Regions from separate parts of the Arthrobacter sp. NPDC057009 genome, predicted to be linked through region 1. Evidence: predicted binding sites of a transcription regulator. Region 1 holds the regulator's gene; each other region holds the start of a gene.

Evidence for each region. Region 1 encodes LexA, which represses DNA repair genes until DNA is damaged. Its sites were predicted from a motif close to TCGAACANNTGTTCGA; they were not measured.
Region 2: ACFTR6_RS04290 (DUF6504 family protein) is a predicted target of LexA. The motif match lies at 3,793-3,808, and genes of this name have one in related genera.
Region 3: ACFTR6_RS11200 (DUF222 domain-containing protein) is a predicted target of LexA. The motif match lies at 2,175-2,190, and genes of this name have one in related genera.

The regions. Positions count from the first base shown of each region.
Region 1 is NZ_JBHUSB010000023.1:42,653-49,098, reverse strand. It holds gene ACFTR6_RS19120 (class I SAM-dependent methyltransferase) at 1-1, opposite strand, end outside; gene hflX (GTPase HflX) at 415-1,992, shown strand; gene ACFTR6_RS19110 (ATP-dependent DNA helicase) at 1,985-4,051, shown strand; gene lexA (transcriptional repressor LexA) at 4,129-4,887, opposite strand; gene ACFTR6_RS19100 (LysM peptidoglycan-binding domain-containing protein) at 5,213-5,668, shown strand; gene ACFTR6_RS19095 (histidinol-phosphate transaminase) at 5,746-6,446, shown strand, end outside.
Region 2 is NZ_JBHUSB010000002.1:243,395-249,840, reverse strand. It holds gene ACFTR6_RS04330 (lipoate--protein ligase) at 1-421, shown strand, start outside; gene ACFTR6_RS04325 (VOC family protein) at 477-839, opposite strand; gene ACFTR6_RS04320 (hypothetical protein) at 1,000-1,245, shown strand; gene ACFTR6_RS04315 (mycoredoxin) at 1,331-1,588, opposite strand; gene ACFTR6_RS04310 (SOS response-associated peptidase) at 1,692-2,441, shown strand; gene ACFTR6_RS04305 (VOC family protein) at 2,454-2,876, opposite strand; gene ACFTR6_RS04300 (chorismate mutase) at 2,891-3,217, shown strand; gene ACFTR6_RS04295 (hypothetical protein) at 3,326-3,712, opposite strand; gene ACFTR6_RS04290 (DUF6504 family protein) at 3,867-4,232, shown strand; gene ACFTR6_RS04285 (DNA polymerase III subunit alpha) at 4,229-6,446, shown strand, end outside.
Region 3 is NZ_JBHUSB010000009.1:17,012-23,457, forward strand. It holds gene ACFTR6_RS11190 (amino acid ABC transporter permease) at 1-614, opposite strand, end outside; gene ACFTR6_RS11195 (ABC transporter substrate-binding protein) at 664-1,512, opposite strand; gene ACFTR6_RS11200 (DUF222 domain-containing protein) at 2,319-3,425, shown strand; gene ACFTR6_RS11205 (short chain dehydrogenase) at 3,510-4,103, opposite strand; gene ACFTR6_RS11210 (GntR family transcriptional regulator) at 4,110-4,778, opposite strand; gene ACFTR6_RS11215 (hypothetical protein) at 4,971-5,177, opposite strand; gene ACFTR6_RS11220 (CoA-acylating methylmalonate-semialdehyde dehydrogenase) at 5,371-6,446, shown strand, end outside.

The DNA.
Region 1 (6,446 bases):
TAACTGGCCAGATTAGTGGGCTGCCCGCCTGATGGGAAACCGGGCGGATGCGAAAACCGATAGCGGTGTTCTGCTATCCTAGAGGGCATGTTCCTGATTTTTGAGTAGCCGGCTTTCTTTGCCCGCGGCTTTCAGCCGCCGGTACCGGCCCGGGGCGTCCCGCTCGCGCGATGCAGGTGTACCACCTTCCGCCACGGCGCAGCCTAAAGCAGCTCAGCTGAAACGGCGCAGCTTCAAACAGCCCAGCGCAGCCCACGCAGCACTCGATCAGTCCACTTCCCGCCGTCCAGCGTCTTCCGCTGCCGGCATGTCAGGAGCACCTCCATGACCCCTCGCAGTCAGCCCAGCGCGAATACCGCAGCCAAGGGCGGCAATCAGCACTATTCTGAAGATGCAGAACCTTCAAAGGAGAACATGACGAATCAGCAAAACCCAGGATCCGACCCGGCAGCCCAGGACATGAGTCCTGAGGAAATCCAGGCTGTTATCGACCGGATCCTCGCCAAGGACATCCCGGCGAAGAATGCCGCGCCTGCCAATGGCAGCCGCACGGACAGCCAGGGCGTCCTGGGCAAGGCGCAGGCCATCTCGCAGCTCTCCGAGGAGCACAGCGCGTTCGACGGCGACCAGCAGGATCTCGAGGAACGCCGGGCACTGCGCCGCACGGCCGGGCTTTCCACCGAACTTGAAGACGTCACCGAAGTCGAATACCGGCAGCTACGCCTCGAGCGCGTAGTCCTCGCCGGACTCTGGACCGAAGGCACGCTCGCCGACGCCGAAAACTCGTTGCGTGAACTCGCCGCGCTGGCGGAAACAGCCGGCTCGGAAGTCCTCGACGGACTCGTCCAGCGGCGCGCCAAGCCTGACCCCGGAACATTCCTCGGGGCGGGCAAGGCCCTGGAGCTCAAGGACGTCGTGATGTCCACCGGCGCCGACACCGTGGTGGTGGACGCCGAACTCGCCCCGTCCCAGCGGCGTGGCCTTGAAGACATCGTCAAGGTGAAGGTCATCGACCGCACGGCGCTCATCCTCGACATCTTCGCCCAGCACGCCAAGAGCCGCGAAGGTAAGGCCCAGGTGGAGCTGGCACAGCTCGAATACCTGCTCCCGCGCCTGCGCGGCTGGGGTGAATCCATGTCCCGCCAGGCCGGTGGCCAGGTGGGCGGCGCAGGCGCCGGCATGGGCTCCCGTGGTCCCGGTGAAACCAAGATCGAACTGGACCGCCGCAGGATCCGCACCCGGATGGCCAAGCTGCGGCGTGAGATCGCCGCGATGAAGCCGGCACGGGAGACCAAACGGGCCAACCGCCGTCGTAATGAGGTGCCCTCAGTGGCCATCGCCGGATACACCAACGCCGGTAAGTCCTCGCTGCTGAACCGCCTGACCGACGCCGGTGTCCTGGTGGAGAACGCCCTGTTCGCCACCCTCGACCCCACGGTCCGCAAGGCCGAGACCGCCGACGGCGTGGGCTACACGCTGGCCGACACCGTGGGCTTCGTCCGCTCCCTTCCCACCCAGCTGGTGGAGGCCTTCCGCTCCACCCTCGAGGAAGTTGCGGATGCGGACCTGATCCTGCACGTCGTGGACGTATCCCACCCGGACCCGGAGGGCCAGATCGCGGCCGTGCGCTCGGTGTTCGCCGAGGTGGATGCCCGCAAGGTGCCCGAGATCATCGTCCTGAACAAGGCCGACGCCGCCGACCCCTTCGTGGTGGAGCGGCTCAAGCAGCGCGAACCGCGGCACGTCGTGGTCTCGGCACGTACCGGGGAGGGGATCTCCGAGCTGCTCAAGGCGATCAGCGATTCCATCCCGCGGCCGAACGTCAAGATGCAGCTCCTCGTCCCGTACCACCGCGGTGATCTGATCAGCAAGCTGCACGACTCCGACGCGGAGATCCTGAGCATGGATCACGAGGAGGGCGGCACGCGCGCTGTGGTCATGGTCCGGGAAGGCCTTGCGGCTGAACTGGAATCCTTCAGCACCGATGACTGACGGGGCGGCGGGTGCGGCAGCCCCAGCGGATGCCTCGGCCGGCGAGCAGCGCGTGGTCGAGCTGCTTGACCGTGCCGTGGCAGGCATGGGCGGCCAAAGCCGCACCGGCCAGCATGAGATGGCACGGCAGGTGGCTCGCGCAATCGAAACGGGCGACCACCTGCTGGTCCAGGCCGGCACGGGTACCGGCAAGTCGCTGGCCTACCTGATCCCGCTCATCGCCCACTCGCTTCAGAGCGACAAGCCGGCGCTCGTGTCCACCGCCACCCTGGCCCTGCAGACCCAGATCGTGGGCCGGGACCTTCCCCGTCTGCTGGAAAGCCTCAAACCGGCACTCGACCGGCCCGTAAAGGTGGCGCTGGTCAAGGGCCGCGCCAATTACGTCTGCCGGCACAAGCTGGAGGGCGGCTTTCCCAGCGAGGAACCCTCGGAGGGCCAGCTCTTCTCGCTGGGCGAGGACACCAGCGTCCCGCATTTCGCCGCGGCGGTGGGCGGCCCTTCATCACAGCTCGGCAAGGAGGTGGTCCGGCTCCGCGAATGGGCCGAACAGACCACCACCGGCGACCGTGACGAGCTGCTTCCCGGCGTCACCGACCGGGCCTGGCGGCAGGTGTCCGTCACGTCCATGGAATGCCTCGGCTCCCAGAAATGCCCGCTCGCCGAAGAGTGCTTCAGCGAACTTGCCCGCCACAACGCCGCGGAAGCCGACGTTGTGGTGACCAACCACGCCATGCTGGCTGTCAGCGCCTTCGAAGGGCTGGCTGTGCTGCCCGAATACGATGTCGTGGTGGTGGACGAGGCCCACGAACTCCAGGACCGGGTGACCGGCGCGGTATCGGGGCAGCTGTCAGTGGCAATGGTCCATGCCGCGGCGTCCGGTGCCCGCAAGCACACGGGCATTACCGTTGACGCCCTCAACACGGCGGCCGCCAACCTCGAGGTGGCGCTTGCCGGAGTGCCTGGCGGCCTCCTGCCGAACGGCCTGAACGATGAACAGCTGGACTGTGTGGACCAGCTTCGTGAGGCCTGCCGTGCGGCGCTGTCTGATTCCAAGGGGGACAGCAACACAACGGCCGACGGCGGGCGGCAGCTTGCGCGGTCCCGCCTGCTGGTGATTTTGGAGCTGTGTGAACGGCTCATCGCCGCGCGGGAAAACCGCGAGGTGGTCTGGTTCTCACGGAACAGCACGTTTGATCCCCAGCAGGGATACTCGGCGCCCGACGAGACCGCCCCGGCACTGATCAACATCGCGCCGCTGAGCGTGGCCGGCCGGCTCCGGGAAGGCCTGTTTGCCGGGCATACTGTGGTGCTCACATCGGCCACGCTCGCCATCGGCTCCGCCTTCGAACCCGCCGCAGGCGGCCTGGGCCTGTTGGGCGACGGCGCGCCCAGCTGGACCGGCGTCGACGTGGGTTCGCCCTTCGACTATCCCCGGCAGGGCATCCTGTACGTGGCAGGCCACCTGCCGAAGCCCGGCCGCGGCACGTCGCCGGAGGCGCTCGACGAGCTCGAGTCACTGATCCGCGCGTCCGGCGGGGGAGCACTCTGTCTGTTCTCCTCCCGGCGCGCCGCGGAGGAAGCGGCAGATGCCCTGCGCATGCGGCTGGATGTGAGCATTCTCTGCCAGGGCGAATCCACCATGACGGCGCTGGTGAAGCAGTTCGCCGACGAACCGGACACCTGCCTGTTCGGCACGATGTCACTGTGGCAGGGCGTCGACGTGCCGGGCGGATCGTGCCGCCTGGTGGTGATCGACAGGATTCCCTTCCCGCGGCCGGACGATCCGCTGATGACCGCGCGGTCCCGGGCCGTCGCCCAGGCCGGCGGCAACGGCTTCATGTCGGTATCGGCCACGCACGCGGCCATCAGGCTTGCCCAGGGGGCGGGACGGCTCATCCGGTCCACGAATGACAAGGGGGTGGTGGCGGTGCTGGATTCCCGGCTGTCCACCGAACGCTATGGCGGATTCCTGCGCGCCGCCCTGCCGCCGTTCTGGCCCACCACGGACCGGAAGACCGCAGTCGCCGCACTGGAACGGCTGGCCGGCGCGCAGGCATAGCGAAGCCCCGGGCTGCTGATGCTGCCCGGGGCCAATGGAGTTTCTGCTACAGCGAGCTTGTGCGGCAGCGACCGGTGCTACAGCGAGCGGAGTACTGAAACCACCTTGCCCATAACCACCGCGTGGTCGCCCAGGATGGGCTCGTACTGGGTGTTCTGCGGGAGCAGCCAGGTGTGGCCGTCGCGCTGCCTGAAGGTCTTGACCGTGGCTTCATCGTCGAGCAGCGCGGCGACGATGTCACCGTTGACGGCGTCGCTTTGCCTGCGGACCACAACCCAGTCCCCGTCGCAGATGGCGGCGTCCACCATGGAATCGCCCGCGACCCTGAGCATGAACAGTTCGCCGTGTCCCACCAGCTGGCGGGGCAGCGGCATCAGATCCTCCACCATCTGGTCCGCGAGGATGGGGCCGCCGGCGGCGATCCGGCCGACCAGCGGCACCATGGCCGTGTCCATGGCGCTGGGCAGTTCTGTCACCGTTGCGCCTGCGGCTGTGCCTGCCGGGCTCAGGGCTGAGGCCTTGTCCGCGCCGCCAGGCTTTGCTGCCCGCGCATCCAGGGTCAGCGGCATCAGGACTTCCATGGCGCGCGGCCGTTTGGGGTCACGCCGCAGGTAGCCGAGCTTCTCCAGCTGGGAGAGCTGGTGGGTGACGCTGGACAGGCTCGCAAGGCCGACGGTGTCGCCGATTTCACGCATCGACGGCGGGTAGCCGTTCTCGTTCACTGAGCGCTGGATGGTTTCCAGAATCTTTTTCTGCCGGACTGTGAGTCCCTTAGGGGTCCGCTGAGACCGCGGGCTGCGCTGGGGAGCCTTGCCGTCAGAGGCCTGTGCTGCCATGTTCGCCAACGCCTTTCCGTTCCTCCCGGCCGCGGTAGCTGCAGTGGCCGGGAACTTCCGGCCTGAAAAATGTCAGACCCTGCTGATCAACTGCAGATGTGGTTGTTCTGTGATTTCCAACGTAGGCCAGCCATACAGCTTTTTCAAACATTTGTTCTAGCGAGTCTCGACTTAATTCGTTGATAGGTGCTAAAACTAGGAAAAGCAAAGTTCGAACATGTGTTCTAGTTAGGCTCGCTTGTCGGCCCGGTGTTCGAACTGTTTGTTCGAACGCGAGGCAGTACAACCGCGAGGCAGTACAACTTGGTCCAGGAGGGCTCACGCCATGTCAGCTTCAACACACGCCGCTTCAACACACGCCGCTTCACCGCGCGCCATTTCACCAACAGCCCGGTTCGCAGATTCCCGGGACAGTGGTAAGCCCGCCGTCCCGGCGAAGTCCGGTGCCGCATCCCGCCCGGGCAAGCCGCCGCGCCTCCGGCTCACGCGCCGCGGCCGCATTGTCCTGATCGGCCTGCCGCTTGTCCTGCTCGCCGCCCTCATTCTTTCCCTGGCAGGGCTCCTGAACTCCCCGGCCAAAGCGGCGGACAATGCCAGCGGACTGACCGTCACCCCAGCGGTTTCGGTCACGGTGCAGCCCGGTGAGTCCCTCTGGGCCATCGCCGGAAAGGTGGATCCGGACCGTGATCCCCGGGATGTCATCGCGGACATCGTCCAGCTCAACGATCTCCAGGCAGGCAAGGTCATGCCCGGCCAGCAGCTGTTTGTGCCGCGGAAATAAGGCGGCCAGAAGTGGGGCAGGGGTGCCTCAGCCGTCACAGTTTCCGGCCAGCCCTCCGGGTTCCTTAAACTGTCTTGGTGACTGACCAGCTTGAGCGACTGAACCGACTGCCCCTGCGGACCAACCTGAAGGGGCTGAGCCCTTACGGCGCCCCGCAGTTGGATGTGCCGATCCTGCTCAACGTCAACGAGAACACCCATGGCGTGCCCGACGATGTGCGGGCGGCCATCACCGCGGCGGTGAGCGAGGCCGCCGCCGGGCTCAACCGCTACCCGGACCGCGAATTCACGGAACTTCGGGAAGCCCTGGCGGAGTACCTGGGCCACGGGCTCAGCCCGGACAACCTCTGGGCAGCCAACGGCTCCAACGAGGTTCTCCAGCAGATCCTCCAGGCCTTTGGCGGCCCCGGCCGCACGCTGCTGAGCTTTCCCCCGACGTACTCCATGTACCCGCTCCTCGCCAGCGGCACGGACACCGCGTACATCGCCGGCAAGCGCGCCGATGACTACGGCCTCAGCGCCGAGTCCGCCGCCAGCCAGGTGCGCGAACTCCAGCCCAATATCGTCTTCCTGTGTTCACCCAACAACCCGACCGGTACCGGCCTGGGCCTGGATGTGGTCGAAGCCGTTTACGAGGCAGGTGAGGAAAGCCAGGCTGTCGTGGTCGTGGACGAGGCCTACCACGAGTTTGCGCACGACGGCACGCCCAGCGCCCTGACGCTGCTGCCGGGCCGGGAGCGGCTCATCGTTTCCCGGACCATGAGCAAGGCGTTCGCCCT
Region 2 (6,446 bases), on a different contig from region 1:
CGGCGCCAAGGGCCGTTTCGCATTTTTCGGGGAGATGCTGGCGGAGGCCCTGCAAAGCGTGGGCGTGCACGCCGCCGTCGGGGAGATCCCGGGGGAGTACTGCCCGGGTGAATACAGCGTGCACGGCTTCGCGCCGGCTGCCCCCGCCCACAGGATCAAGCTGGTTGGGACAGCCCAGCGTGTGGTGTCCGGCGCCTGGCTGTTCAGCTCCGTCGTCGTGGTGGAAAACTCGGCACCCATCCGCGAGGTGCTCACGGCCAGTTACGCGGCCCTGGGCCTGGACTGGGATCCGGCAACCGCCGGTGCGGTCAATGACCTGGTACCCGGTGTCGACGTGCAGGCCGTCGAGGACGCCGTGATCCGCACCTACGCGGATTACGCCACCATGGGGCACGCGGACTTCAGCAGCCTTCGCGCCTAGCGGTGGCACCCTGGGCCGGCGGTCTGTCCGATGAAACCGATCCGTTCTTAAGTGTCTATTCAGTGGTCGCGGGAATCTGGCAGATCATCAGGGCATTCCCGTCCGGATCCCGGAAGTTGAACCATTGGTCATCCTTGACGTCCGTGAGCTCCACGCCCCTGGTTTTCATGAACGCGTGGGCGGCATGGATGTCGGCGGTGTTGAAGTGGAACGCGGGAACCTGGAAGACGGCGCCGGGGGAGTAGATCCCGCTGTCCAGGACGAGACCCGCCCCCTCCATGGGGAGTATGTAGAGATGGTCCAGCAGGACCTTGTCATCGGCGGGCACGCCCAATATGCCGCAGTACCAGTCGTGGGCTTCCTCTATATCGCTGACGGGGACAAAGACGGTGCCGATCTGCGGGGAAACTGGATTCACAGCAATCCTTTTGGAACGCGGGAAGAGCTTCGGCCGGTGACGCGCTGGACTGGCCGTCGCCAGGGGCGGGGCGGCCCCGGATTTTTCGTACCCAGGCCTGTCGCTTTCAAACGCGGAGAAGAGGACGATTAAGGAACAGCCGCTGAAAAGGAGGTCGGTGATGTGCTATTCATCGCGGGCGGATTTTGGCTGGGACACCCGAAAGGATGCCGCCCGGAAGCCTGAGGCGCACCGTGAGCCGGCGCCGCCGGAAGCCGCGCCGGGGAAGCCGGTGCCGGTGGACCATCCGGAAACCCGGACCCATCCGGACGACACCAGGCTGTGGGCGTTCCTGGCCCGCCGCAAGGAGCCCCGCCGTTCGGAAGTGCACACCCGCACACAGGACCGGATCGGCGAAAAAGTCTGACCCGCCGGTGGCGTGTGCAACGGCAGATGGAAATAGTAAAGGCACCGGTCAAACCGGTGCCTTTACTGATGCCTGCGGGCGGGCCCTACGCGGCGAGCCGGCTCTTGACCTCGGCTGCGGACGGGTTCGTGGCAGCGGTGCCGTCCGGGAAAAGGACGGTGGGGACGGTGCGGTTGCCGCCGTTGATCTGCTCCACGAGTTCGGCCGTGCCCTCCACCTCTTCGATGTTGATCTCGGTGTAGCCGATGCCCTGCGCGTCCAGCTGCTTCTTCAGCCGGTTGCAGTAGCCGCACCAGGTGGTCGAGAACATGGTGATGGTGCCGTCTTCGGGGGTAAAGTCCACGGGCTCTCCTCAGATTTGATGTGGTCCTGTCGGTTTCCTTCTCCTCAACCGTAACCCGGGCGCCGGTATTCCCCCGTCTCTGTTGCGATGGCATGCTGGTGCCATGTGTGGACGTTACGTCATGGCCCGGGCAGTGGGGGATCTGCTGGCCGAATTCGATGCCGAACTTGAGAACGAAACCGAAATCCCGCCCTCGTGGAACGTGGCGCCGACGGACGGCGCTCCCATCGTGCTGGAACGGCTCATCGACGGCGCCACTGTCCGCCAGTTGCATGTCGCGCGCTGGGGGCTGGTGCCGTCCTGGGCGAAAAGCCCCGGAATCGGCGCGAAGATGATCAATGCCAGGAGCGAGTCCGTCCTGGAGAAGCCGGCGTTCCGCAAGGCCGTGCAGTCGAGGCGCTGCGCAGTCCCGGCCGACGGCTACTACGAGTGGAAGCAGGGCGAGGGGCGCAGCAAGCAGCCGTACTACGTCCACCCCCGGGACGACTCCGCCATGGCATTCGCCGGCCTGTATGAGTGGTGGAAGGACCCGTCCGTGCCGCCGGGTGAACCCGGCCAGTGGATGCTCTCGATGTCCATCATGACGGCGGACTCGCCGCCGGCGGGAACCGAGGGCACTGTGTTTGCCGAGCTGACCGCGCTGCACGACCGCGTCCCGCTGCCCATGAGCCGGGACACCATGGCTGCGTGGCTTGATCCGCAGGTTGATGACGCTGCCAGCCTGGTGGACCTGGTCCGGTCCGGCGTGAAGGACGTTGCCGCCGGCTGGCGGGTGGATTCCGTGGGCAAAGCGGTGGGAAACGTCCGCAACAACTCCCCGGACCTTATTGAACCCGTGGAGGCTCTCTTCTAGGGCTGCCCGCAGTCAGACGGTGACCTGGCCGCCGTCGTCCACTGCCCAGGTGGGGTTGAACGCGATCTCCCACCGGAAGCCGTCCGGATCAGCGAAGTATCCGGTGTACCCGCCCCAGGGCTGGGTCTTGGGAGGTGCCACCACGGCGGCGCCGGCAGACTCTGCCTGTGCCATCACTTGGTCCACCTGCTCGGAGCTGCCGACGTTGTGGCTGAGCGTAATGCAGGGTACTGCCGCAGGCGCATCGACGGCGGCCTCGGCCTGCATCTGCCCGGCATCCCACAGGGACAGAATCAGGCCGTGGTTGGCCTGGATGAACACCACCTCGTCGGGGACCTCGCGGTGGACCGGCCAGCCCAGCCCGTCCACGTAGAAGCGCCGGGAGGCGGCCACGCTGCGCACTCCCAATGAAATAAAATCGACTCTGGGCTGCATGGTTCGATACTGTCATGAACATGCCCACAAATCACGGAGACGAGAAAACCGCCCAGGCTGACCGGGAACAGCTCGCCGCCGTGCGGGTCGCAGTGGATGAGGTGGACGAACAGATCGTCACGCTGATCGCCCGCCGTGAGCGCCTGATCCGCATCGCCGGAACACTGAAGGGTGACGACGCCGAAGTGCGGGCCCCGGGGCGCGTGGAGCGGGTCATCGAACACGTACGCTCAGCCGCGGAGAAAAAAGAAATCGACCCGGACATCGTGGAAACCACGTACCGGGCCATGATCTCGAAGTTCATCGAGCTTGAGATGAAAATCCACAACGACAACAGCTGAGCTGCTGCTTCTGCCAGCCGGCAGGTTCAGTCCGCAGACGGGCACGCCGGGGCGCGGTAGCGGCAGGTCCGGGCTGGTTCCGGTGCCGCACGCGAAGGCGTTGGCCCTCTAGAGCTTCTCCTCGACAGGAACGCCGGACTGGAATTCCCGCCCGTCGGCCTCACTGAACGCGGACATGAGGTGACTCTTTTCGAGTCCCAGGACCGTGCTCATCGGGAAGTTGCCCGTGATGGTGCTGCCCGAGTGCTCGACGCTGCTCAGATCGAAGTTCTCCTCCGTGCCGTCATGGCTGAAGGAGTAGATCGAGACGGCCTCGCCGTTCATGAACTCGATTCCCAGCCTCCGTTGATGCGAATAATCCGGAGTGGCAGCCACGAGCCCCACAACAAAGGCTCCCGATGCTGGAATGCTGCCGTCGATATCAAACTTGGCCACCAATGTGCTTTCTTTGGCGGCGATGCTTACCTGCTTCAGGAGCGCGTCATTGGAACTCATGGGACCATCCTGCCCTGTGAGCCGCCGTCCGTCCACACCCATCTAGGTTTTGTCCGTGGCCCGGCGTAGACTGGAACCATTCGAATACATATTCGAATCTGTGAAAAAATACCGTGTATTTTCTGCAGGGCGAGATTGGTTTCCGGAGGTACCCATGGGCATGTTCAGCGAGTCTGTCGACGTCGTCTGCGCACCTACCGGGGAGCCTGCGGAGCTGCGGTGGGGCGGCAGGGATTACCGGGTCTGTGCTGAGCCGGTGCGCTGGTACGAACGCCGCCAGTGGTGGGCAGAAGAACGCCGTGCCCCGCTGGGAAGCGGCCCCGGCCTTGTGGACCATGAGATCTGGCGGGTGCAGGTTCTGCCCGGCGGCAAAAACCACCAGCCGGAAACCCCGGCAGCAGAACCACAGGAACCCCTGACCCTCGACCTGGTCCGGCATGCCGGCAGCGGACGCTGGCGGCTGCTCCGGATCCACGATGCCCTCCGGCCCAAAGACGCACTCCGACCCAAATCAGCATGAGCTTTACTCACCTTCACGTTTCCACCGCCTTCAGCGCCCACTACGGTGTTTCCTGGCCCGAGGAACTCGCCCAGGCGGCAGCTGCCCAGGGAGCCACAGCCCTTGGCTGCACTGACAGGGACGGCCTGTACGGCACCGTCAAGCACCTCAAGGCGTGCATGGCCGCCGGGATTGACCCGGTGGTCGGCGTCGATCTGTCAGTGTTCGACGACGAGGCGGACCATGAGGCAGGGCTGCCCGGCCAGCAGACATCAGGAGCCCGGTCATCCAAAGCCCGGTTTGCCGCAGCCCGGGTCACAGGGCGAGTTGTGGTCCTGGCCCACGGGCACAACAACGGTGCGGGATACAAAGCGCTCTGCCGGCTGATCTCCGACGCTCATGCCCGCACATCCGGCAAGGCCGGGGGAACAGTGCCCGTTGCCGTCACCAGGGCGGAACTCGCCTCGCGCGTCCTGGACCCGGAAACCCTGAAACCGGTGCTCACCGTGCTGCTGGGGCCGGATTCCGACGTCGGCGTCGCGCTGGGCGGGCGCCGTTACCTTCGCCCCCGCACCCTTTTCAAGAGCTGGCTGGACGCCATGCCGGCCGGAAGCATCGCCGCTGAGATCGTCACGCACCTCAGCCCACCGGGTGAGCCGTTGAGCACGGCCCATGCTGTCCGCATGCTCAAGCTGGCGCAGGAGTACCGCGTACCGGCCGTGCTCACCAATGCGGTCCGTTACTGCGAGGAGGACGGGGCAGCCACCGCCGACGTCCTGGATTCTGCCCGCACGCTCAAGTCGCTTCCCGAACTCTCCGATGCTCCGCTGCTCCAGCCTAACGGGCAGGGATGGCTGAAATCGCCGGACCAAATGGTGGAGCTGGGCAAGGAAGTCATCCACGCCGCCGGATACGGAACCGCGGATCTCCATGTTCTGCTTGCGCAGACTGAGGCGCTCGCGGACCGGTGCCGCATGGATCCCGTGTCTGACATGGGCTGGAAGCAGCCGGTGGTGCCCGAGGCGGCAGTCATCGGTATTGAGGGGGATCCGCTGGCGGAACTCACCCAGCGCTGCGAAGCCGGAATTGCTCGGCGGTTCCCCGGAATCTCCGGTCAGGCGGAAGCCGACATGCGCGCCCGGCTCCGGCATGAGCTGAAGATCATTGCCCGGCTCGGTTTTGCCTCCTACTTCCTCACCGTCGCCGAGGTTTCCCGCATGATCCTGGACATGGGAGTAAGGGCGGCAGCGCGGGGATCGGGGGCTTCCAGCCTGGTCAATTACCTGATCGACATCAGCCAGGTGAACCCGCTCCAGCATGACCTGATCTTCGAACGGTTCCTCTCCGGCGACCGGTCCACGTTGCCGGACATCGACATCGACGTCGAAAGCGCAGAACGGCACAACGTCTACCGGAAGATCTTTGACCGGTTCGGCGCCCAGCGCGTCACGCTGATGAGCATGCAGAACGGGTACCGCGCCCGCGGTGCGGTGCGGGACGCCGGCCTGGCCTTGGGCATGGACGACGGTGATGTCGGGGAGATCGCCAAGCAGCTGTGGCGCTTTTCCGCCCGGAAATTCCGGGAAGCGCTGGAGGAGAAACCTGAACTCCGAGAATTCGCCGGGAGGGTGGAGCAGCGGAACTTTTCCGAGAACCAGCAGCTTGACCTGCTGGTGGATCTCACCGAACGGCTGGACCGGCTTCCGCGCCACATCTCCATGCATCCCTGCGGTGTGATCCTCGGTGATGCCACCCTGCTGGACCGGACCCCCGTCCAGCCCAGCGGCCTTGGCCTGCCCATGAGCCAGTTCGACAAACATGACATGGACCCCATGGGCATGCTGAAGCTTGATGTCCTGGGGGTCCGGATGCAAAGCGCCATGGCCTTTGCCGTGCGGGAGATCATCCGCATCCATCCCTCGAAGGCTGAAGTGGTGGCTGCCGGTGCGCATCCGGTGGGCCCTGCCGGCAACGGGCCGGATTACATCAGGGAGGACGGCCTCATCGACCTCAATGCGGTGCCCCTGGATGACGAGCCGACGTATGAGCTGATCAGGAGCACCCACACGCTCGGGTGCTTCCAGATCGAATCACCGGGCCAGCGGGAGCTGGTGGGGAAGATGGCGCCGCGTGAGTTCAACGACCTCATCATCGACATCTCGCTGTTCCGTCCCGGGCCCATGAAATCGGACATGGTCCGGCCCTTCCTCGAACACCGGCACGGTTTCGCGCCGG
Region 3 (6,446 bases), on a different contig from region 1:
GGGAAGGCGATCGCAAAGTAGACAAATGCCGCGAGGGTGAAAACTTCCAGCGAGCGGTACGTCTGGGAGGAGATGGTGTTCGAGATGAACATCAGGTCCGCGACGGCGATGGTGGAGACGAGCGCCGTGTCCTTGAACAGTGAGATGTTCAGGGACAGGATCACCGGCAGCTGCTGGCGCAGGGCCTGCGGCACGATGATGTAGCGAAGCTGCTGGAAGCGGCTCAGCTGCAGCATCCGTCCGGCCTCGACCTGTTCCACGGGCACCGACTGGAATCCGCTGCGGTAGGCCTCGGCCATGAAAGCAGTGAGGTTTGCCGTCAGCGCGATGACCGCCGAGACCTCGCCGGGAAGGGTGACCCCGGTCAGCGCCGGCATGGCGTAGAAGATCCAGAACAGCTGGACCAGCAGCGGCGTGCAGCGGAAGACCTCGATGTAGGCCTGGGCGGCCCAACGGATGACCTCAATCTTGGACATGCGCCCCACGGCCACGGGGACAGCGAGGACCATGCTGATGGCGATGGTGATGAGTGTTATCTGGACGGTGATTCCGAGGCCCTGCATCATTGCAGGGAATGCCCGCGCAATCACGTCCCAGTCGAAGTTGTAGTTCATGATGTCTTGGCTCCTTACCCGGCGACTTGCCCGGTGACTTCTTGAGAGGTCACTTCTTCTTCAGGTCGCCGAGGTTGTCCACCTCGAAGTAGTTGACCTTGGCGTAGGCCTGGGTGAGCTTGCCGCTCTTCTGCGCGCGCTCGATGGCGATGTTCACGATCTGCATGGAACGGGCGTCGATGCCGGCCGGTACACCGTAGGCAGCTGTGCCCGAGTAGATCTCCGGATCCGGCACCACAATCTTCAGTGTCTTGTCCGCCTGGGCCTGGGATTCAGCGGTTGGGAGGTCGGTGAATTCTGCGACCGCCCGGCCTGCCTGGATGGCGGAGATGGCGTTCGAGTAGGAATCCATGGGCATGATCTTGGAGGTCAGGCCCTTCAGCGTGGCCTCCGGGGCTGCGCCCTGTGCAGTTGCGATCTGGCCGCCGCTTTGGAGGATCTGCTCAGAGGTCGTGTGCGGCGAGTTGGCCTTCACCACGAACACGCCGGGGTACTCGTAGACGGGGTTCGTGAAGGAGATCGCCAGTGACCGCTCCACGGTGTAGTCCAGGTTTGCTGCGAAGTCGTAGCGGTTGGCCTGCAGGCCGGCCACGATGTTCTTCCACTCCGCCGCAACCGGCACCAGCTTCACACCGAGCTGCTTTGCCAGTTCCTCCAGCGGAATGAGGTTTGGGCCGCCCAGCGTGCCGTCAGCCTGCTGGACAGTCATCGGGGGAGCGATTGCAACGCCTACGCGAAGCTCGCCGCGCTTCTTGATTTCCTCGATGAATGTGCCCTGCGCCGATCCGGTGGAGGCCGAGGCGCTGTTGCCGCGGAAGCCGCTGCCGAAGAAGCCTGCGGCTGCGGACAGTATGGCGATGGCGAGGACAGCAAGGACGATCTTGCTTGTTTTGGTCATGGTTTAAACCCTCTTTTACGGGAATGGGGTTACCGGGCTGGCAGCGGCATCAAGGGGCCATCCGCAGCTCGAAGGAATTTTGTGGCCGGCGGCGTTGGGCGCTGCCGGTGGGGGAGGTAAGGGCGGCCTGAGCGAATCCCGCCGTTGTGGTTTGGTTGTTTTATTGTCAAACAATCTGCGTGCTGGTTCAACAGTAGCGCTGTGACCCCGACCACGTCCAGTGGTTTTTTCGAGGGGTCTGGGTTAGCAGGAAATATTGCGGAAATCTGGGTCCCGCTATTTCCCGGGGCGGCGTCACAAAGGTGGTGAGATTGCGGGCAAATGTAAATTCCGCGTTGCCGGCCGGCCGGTCCCTCACAGCCGGCCGTTAAATGTCAGACCCTCGCCCTAGTCTGAAAGTGTCAGGCAGGCGATAGTCCCGCACAGTTCGGGGCAAGGATTCCGGGAAGGGGCAGGCGTGGAAGACCAGGTATTCGTGGCGGATGACGATGCGTGGGTTCCGGCTGTCGACTTCACGGACAAGGAGGATTCGCCGTTGGTTGGCACGGTGAGCTTGCCGCTTCCATCCTTCCTCTCTGCCGACGATGCGCTCAGCGTGGTGGAATCGACCGACAGGCTCATTGCCTGGGCAACAGCACAGAAAATGAGTGCCCTGGCCCGGGTCGAAGAAGCGATCGGTGAAGAATCTCCCCGGCGGAAAGAGAACCAACCGGTGCGGTTCGCCGGGGACGAGGCCCATGCCCTGGCCGTCTCCGAAGTGTCCACGGCCTGCGCTCTGACGGAAGCCACGGCCGCGCGCTTGCTGCATGATGCCGGGGATCTTCCAGTGGGGAGTCCTCGAGGCGGTCGAGGCCGGGGAGATCTCCGAGGTGCACGCCCGGATCATTCTCGACCAGGTCCGCTCCCTCCCGGCCGGGCAGGCCGAAAAATTCGCCACGATGGCCCTGCAGCGCACGCTGACGCGGCATGGCAGACGTCGCACGCCATCCGAAATGCGGGCATGCCTGCGCCGGCTGCGCGAGCGACTTCACCCTGAAAGCCTCATTGCCCGCAAGGAAGCCGCCCAGCGTGAGCGCGGCGTTTGGTTCAGGGCCGAGCCGGACGGCATGTGCACGCTTTCCGCGTTTCTTCCGGCGGAAGTCGGGATGGCCATTTTCAACGGACTCGACCGTGACGCCCGGCAGGCCAGCGCGCGGGCCGCGGAGCTCGGAGGTGCTCCTGCGCCGCATCCTGCGTCAGATTCCAGCACGCTGTCGGAGCTCAGGGCGGATGCGCTCGCTTACCGGCTTTTTGGTGGACCTGACACAGTTTTTGGTGGATCTGATGACCCAGGATCCTCAGCATTCCGCGCCGAGGTCGTGGTGACTATCCCTGTCGGGTCCGTCCTGGGCGCCAGGATCGTGCCCGGCGGCGATGTACTTGGCGCCGAATCAGCTGAACCCGCCGAATCCGGTATGGCTGAACTCGAAGGGTATGGCCCCATCGATGCTGCAACGGCCTGCCGCTTGGCGGCCATCGCGCCTACATGGCAGCGGCTTTTCACGGATTTCACTACGAGCCAGGCCCTCGGCATGGGCCGCACCGTCTACCGCCCACCGAAGGCGCTTCGCCGGTACCTGCATTGCCGTGACGGGACCTGCCGGTTCCCGGGCTGCACGCGCCGGGCCATCGTCTGCGAACCGGATCACACCATCGAGTGGCAGGATGGCGGTACTACCGATGCCGGCAACCTGGCTATGCTCTGCCGAAAGCACCACGCGCTGAAGTCCATCGGCGCGTGGAGCTACAGGCAGTTGTCTCCAAGCGGGGACCTTGAGTGGCAGTCACCCCTGGGCCGGAACTGCAGGACTGAACCGGCGGACGTCGGCAGGGCAGCGTATCCGTTCCAGCAGCCGGAGCCCCCGCCGTTTTAGGCGGCGGGGGTTCCGGGCGCCACTCAGCCCGGGTGCCTCGCGTCAAGGCGCCCCGGGGGCGGTGCCGCCTGTGTTTGTAGGTGCTTAGTCCAGCGCGAAGACCTGCCCGGTCTGGATGCCCTCCACCGACTTCACATAGGCGCGTCCCACCTCGTCAGCGGGCACCTGCGAGAATCCGGGGAAGAACTCGTGATAGCCGGAAGCCTCGGCCAGGACCGTGGGGCTGACGGCGTTGATGCGGATGCCCCTCGGCAACTCGGCGGCGGCCGCCATCACGAACGACTCCAGCGCGCCGTTGGCCAGTGAGGCCGCGGCTCCGGTCAGGATGGGCTCGCGGGCGAGGACACCGCTGGTCAGCGTGAAGGAGCCGCCGTCGGAGATGTACTCGGCGCCAAGCTGCACCAGGTTGACCTGGCCGAGGACCTTATCCTCGAAGCCGGCCCTGAAGTCCTTGTCCGTGAGCTCGGAGAGCGGCTTGAAGGGAACCGACCCCGTGCAGGAGATGACGGCATCCACCGTGCCCACCTGGTCGAACATGCGCCGGATCGAATCGGGTTCGGCCAGGTCCACGCTGACGTCGCTCGAGCGGGAGGCTTCGATGACCTCGTGCCGTCCCTTGAGTGCTGCGGCCGCTGCGGAACCGAGCAGGCCATTTGCGCCGACAATGAGAATCTTCATGGGCAGTTACTCCTTCTGCTTGTTCTGTGCGTCCAGCAGCGCGATGAGTTCCTTCGCGCTGTCGATGGTGTGTTCGGTGAAGGCCTTCCGGATGACCTCAAGGTCCTTGGTCCGAATGGCCTTCACGAGCTTCTCGTGCACGCGGTGGGCGCGGACGGGGTCCGCGCGGGTGGCCTGGTCCTGGGCGAGGATGATGGTGACGTGGGCTTCGGTGACGGGCCAAAGACGCAGCAGCAGCGCGTTCTCGGACGCGGCCCAGAGCTTGCGGTGGAAGGCCACGTGGCTTTCGTGCCGCACAACCGGGTCGGGATCCATCTCCACGCGGCTGTACTCGGCCCAGCTTTCCTCAACCATGCGCATCCGGCGCCCGGTTTCGTCTTCGATGATCGCGGTGGCCGCGAGCATGTCCAGGGCCATGCGGGTGTTGGCCAGATCCATGATGGCCGCCGTGTCGAGGGAGGCTACGCGGAGTCCGCGGTAGGGCTCCTGCACCAGGAGGCCTTCCTGTGCCATCTGGTTGAGTGCCTCGCGGACGGTGGGCCGGCTGACATTGAGCCACTCGGACAGCTGCACTTCGGTGAGCTTCTCCCCGGGCTTGATGGTGCCCAGCACCACCGCCCGGCGAATCTCGTTGACCACGCCGTCCCGGCGGGAAACAGAAGCCACGGGCGACATTCTCACAGGCAGGGACATCGACTCGGGTGACAGGTGCGTTTCCGCCATGCGCTTCCCCAATTGCTAGGTTTTTGATCTGCCTTGTTTGTGCAGATTGTCTGACAAAGTCTAGCCGTTCCATGCGCACACGTAAATGGCTGGGGGACTTTTGCACCAGGACTGGGCCGGATCCCAGCCGGACAGGGGGGTCCGTCAGGCGGCCTGGCTCGGCAGCCAGAGGGAGGGGAAGCCGCCGACCGCCGGCATGACGCTTCCCTGCCCCACGAACCTTGGGGTCTGGGCGGGGGTGGCGGGTTCGGCCTGCAGCGGGTACCACCAGCCGGTCCGGGGGCAATGTTCTCCGGTGCGGACAGCGGCAGGATCCTGGGTGGAGGCGGGCTGGGCGGTGCGGGGTTTCATGGGGAACTCCTGTGTGGAAGTGCTGGTGCCACTCAATCTAGAACCGGGGATCCCGCCGTCGGGCGTGTACAAGTGTCGATCCGGAGGCAGCGCGCTTGACAAATGTCGCGCCTTCGCCGGTCTGCCGCCCGACTACGGTGGCTAGCAAGCCGCTACGGCGCCCCTGCCACCCATCCCGAAAGCGAGAAGAAGCGTGTCCGAAAACAGCGTGTCCGAAAACCAGGAACTTCCCGTGCTGTCCCACTGGATCGGCGGAGAAGAAGCCCTCTCGTCCGGTGACCGCACCGCGCCGGTCTTCGATCCCGCCCGGGGCATCGAGACCAAGCGGGTTGCGCTGGCCAACGCCGCCGACATCGAGGCTGCCGTCTCATCCGCGCAGAAGGCCTTTCCGGCCTGGCGCGACCTGTCCATCACCAAGCGCCAGCAGATCATCTTCCGCTTCCGCGAACTCCTGAACGAGCGCAAGGGCGAGCTCGCCCAGATCATCACGGCCGAGCACGGCAAGGTGGTCTCCGACGCGCTGGGTGAAATCACCCGCGGCCTTGAGGTTGTGGAGCTGGCCACCGGCTTCCCGCACCTGATCAAGGGCGAGCACTCCGAGAACGTCTCCAGCGGCGTGGACGTCTACTCCACCAAGTCGCCGCTGGGCGTTGTGGGCATCATCAGCCCGTTCAACTTCCCGGCCATGGTGCCGCTGTGGTTCCTGCCGATCGCCATCGCCGCCGGCAACGCCGTGGTCCTCAAGCCCAGCGAAAAGGACCCGACGGCGGCCAACTGGCTCGCCGAGCTGTTCACCGAGGCAGGGCTGCCCGACGGCGTCTTCAACGTCCTGCACGGCGACAAGGAAGCCGTCGACGGCCTCCTGGAACACCCCGACGTCAAGGCCATCTCCTTCGTCGGTTCCACCCCGATCGCCCAGTACATCTACGAGACCGCTGCCCGCAATGGCAAGCGCGTCCAGGCGCTCGGCGGGGCCAAGAACCACATGCTGGTCCTGCCCGACGCCGATCTCGACCTGACCGCCGACGCCGCCATCAACGCCGGATTCGGTTCCGCCGGTGAACGCTGCATGGCCATCAGCGTCGTGGTCGCCGTCGAGCCCGTCGCCGACGAACTGATCGAAAAGATCACCTCCCGGATGGCCACGCTGCGCATCGGTGACGGCCGCCGCAATTGCGACATGGGCCCGCTGGTCACCAGGCAGCACCGCGACAAGGTGGCCTCCTACATCGACGTCGCCATCGAGGACGGCGCCAAGGTGGTGGTGGA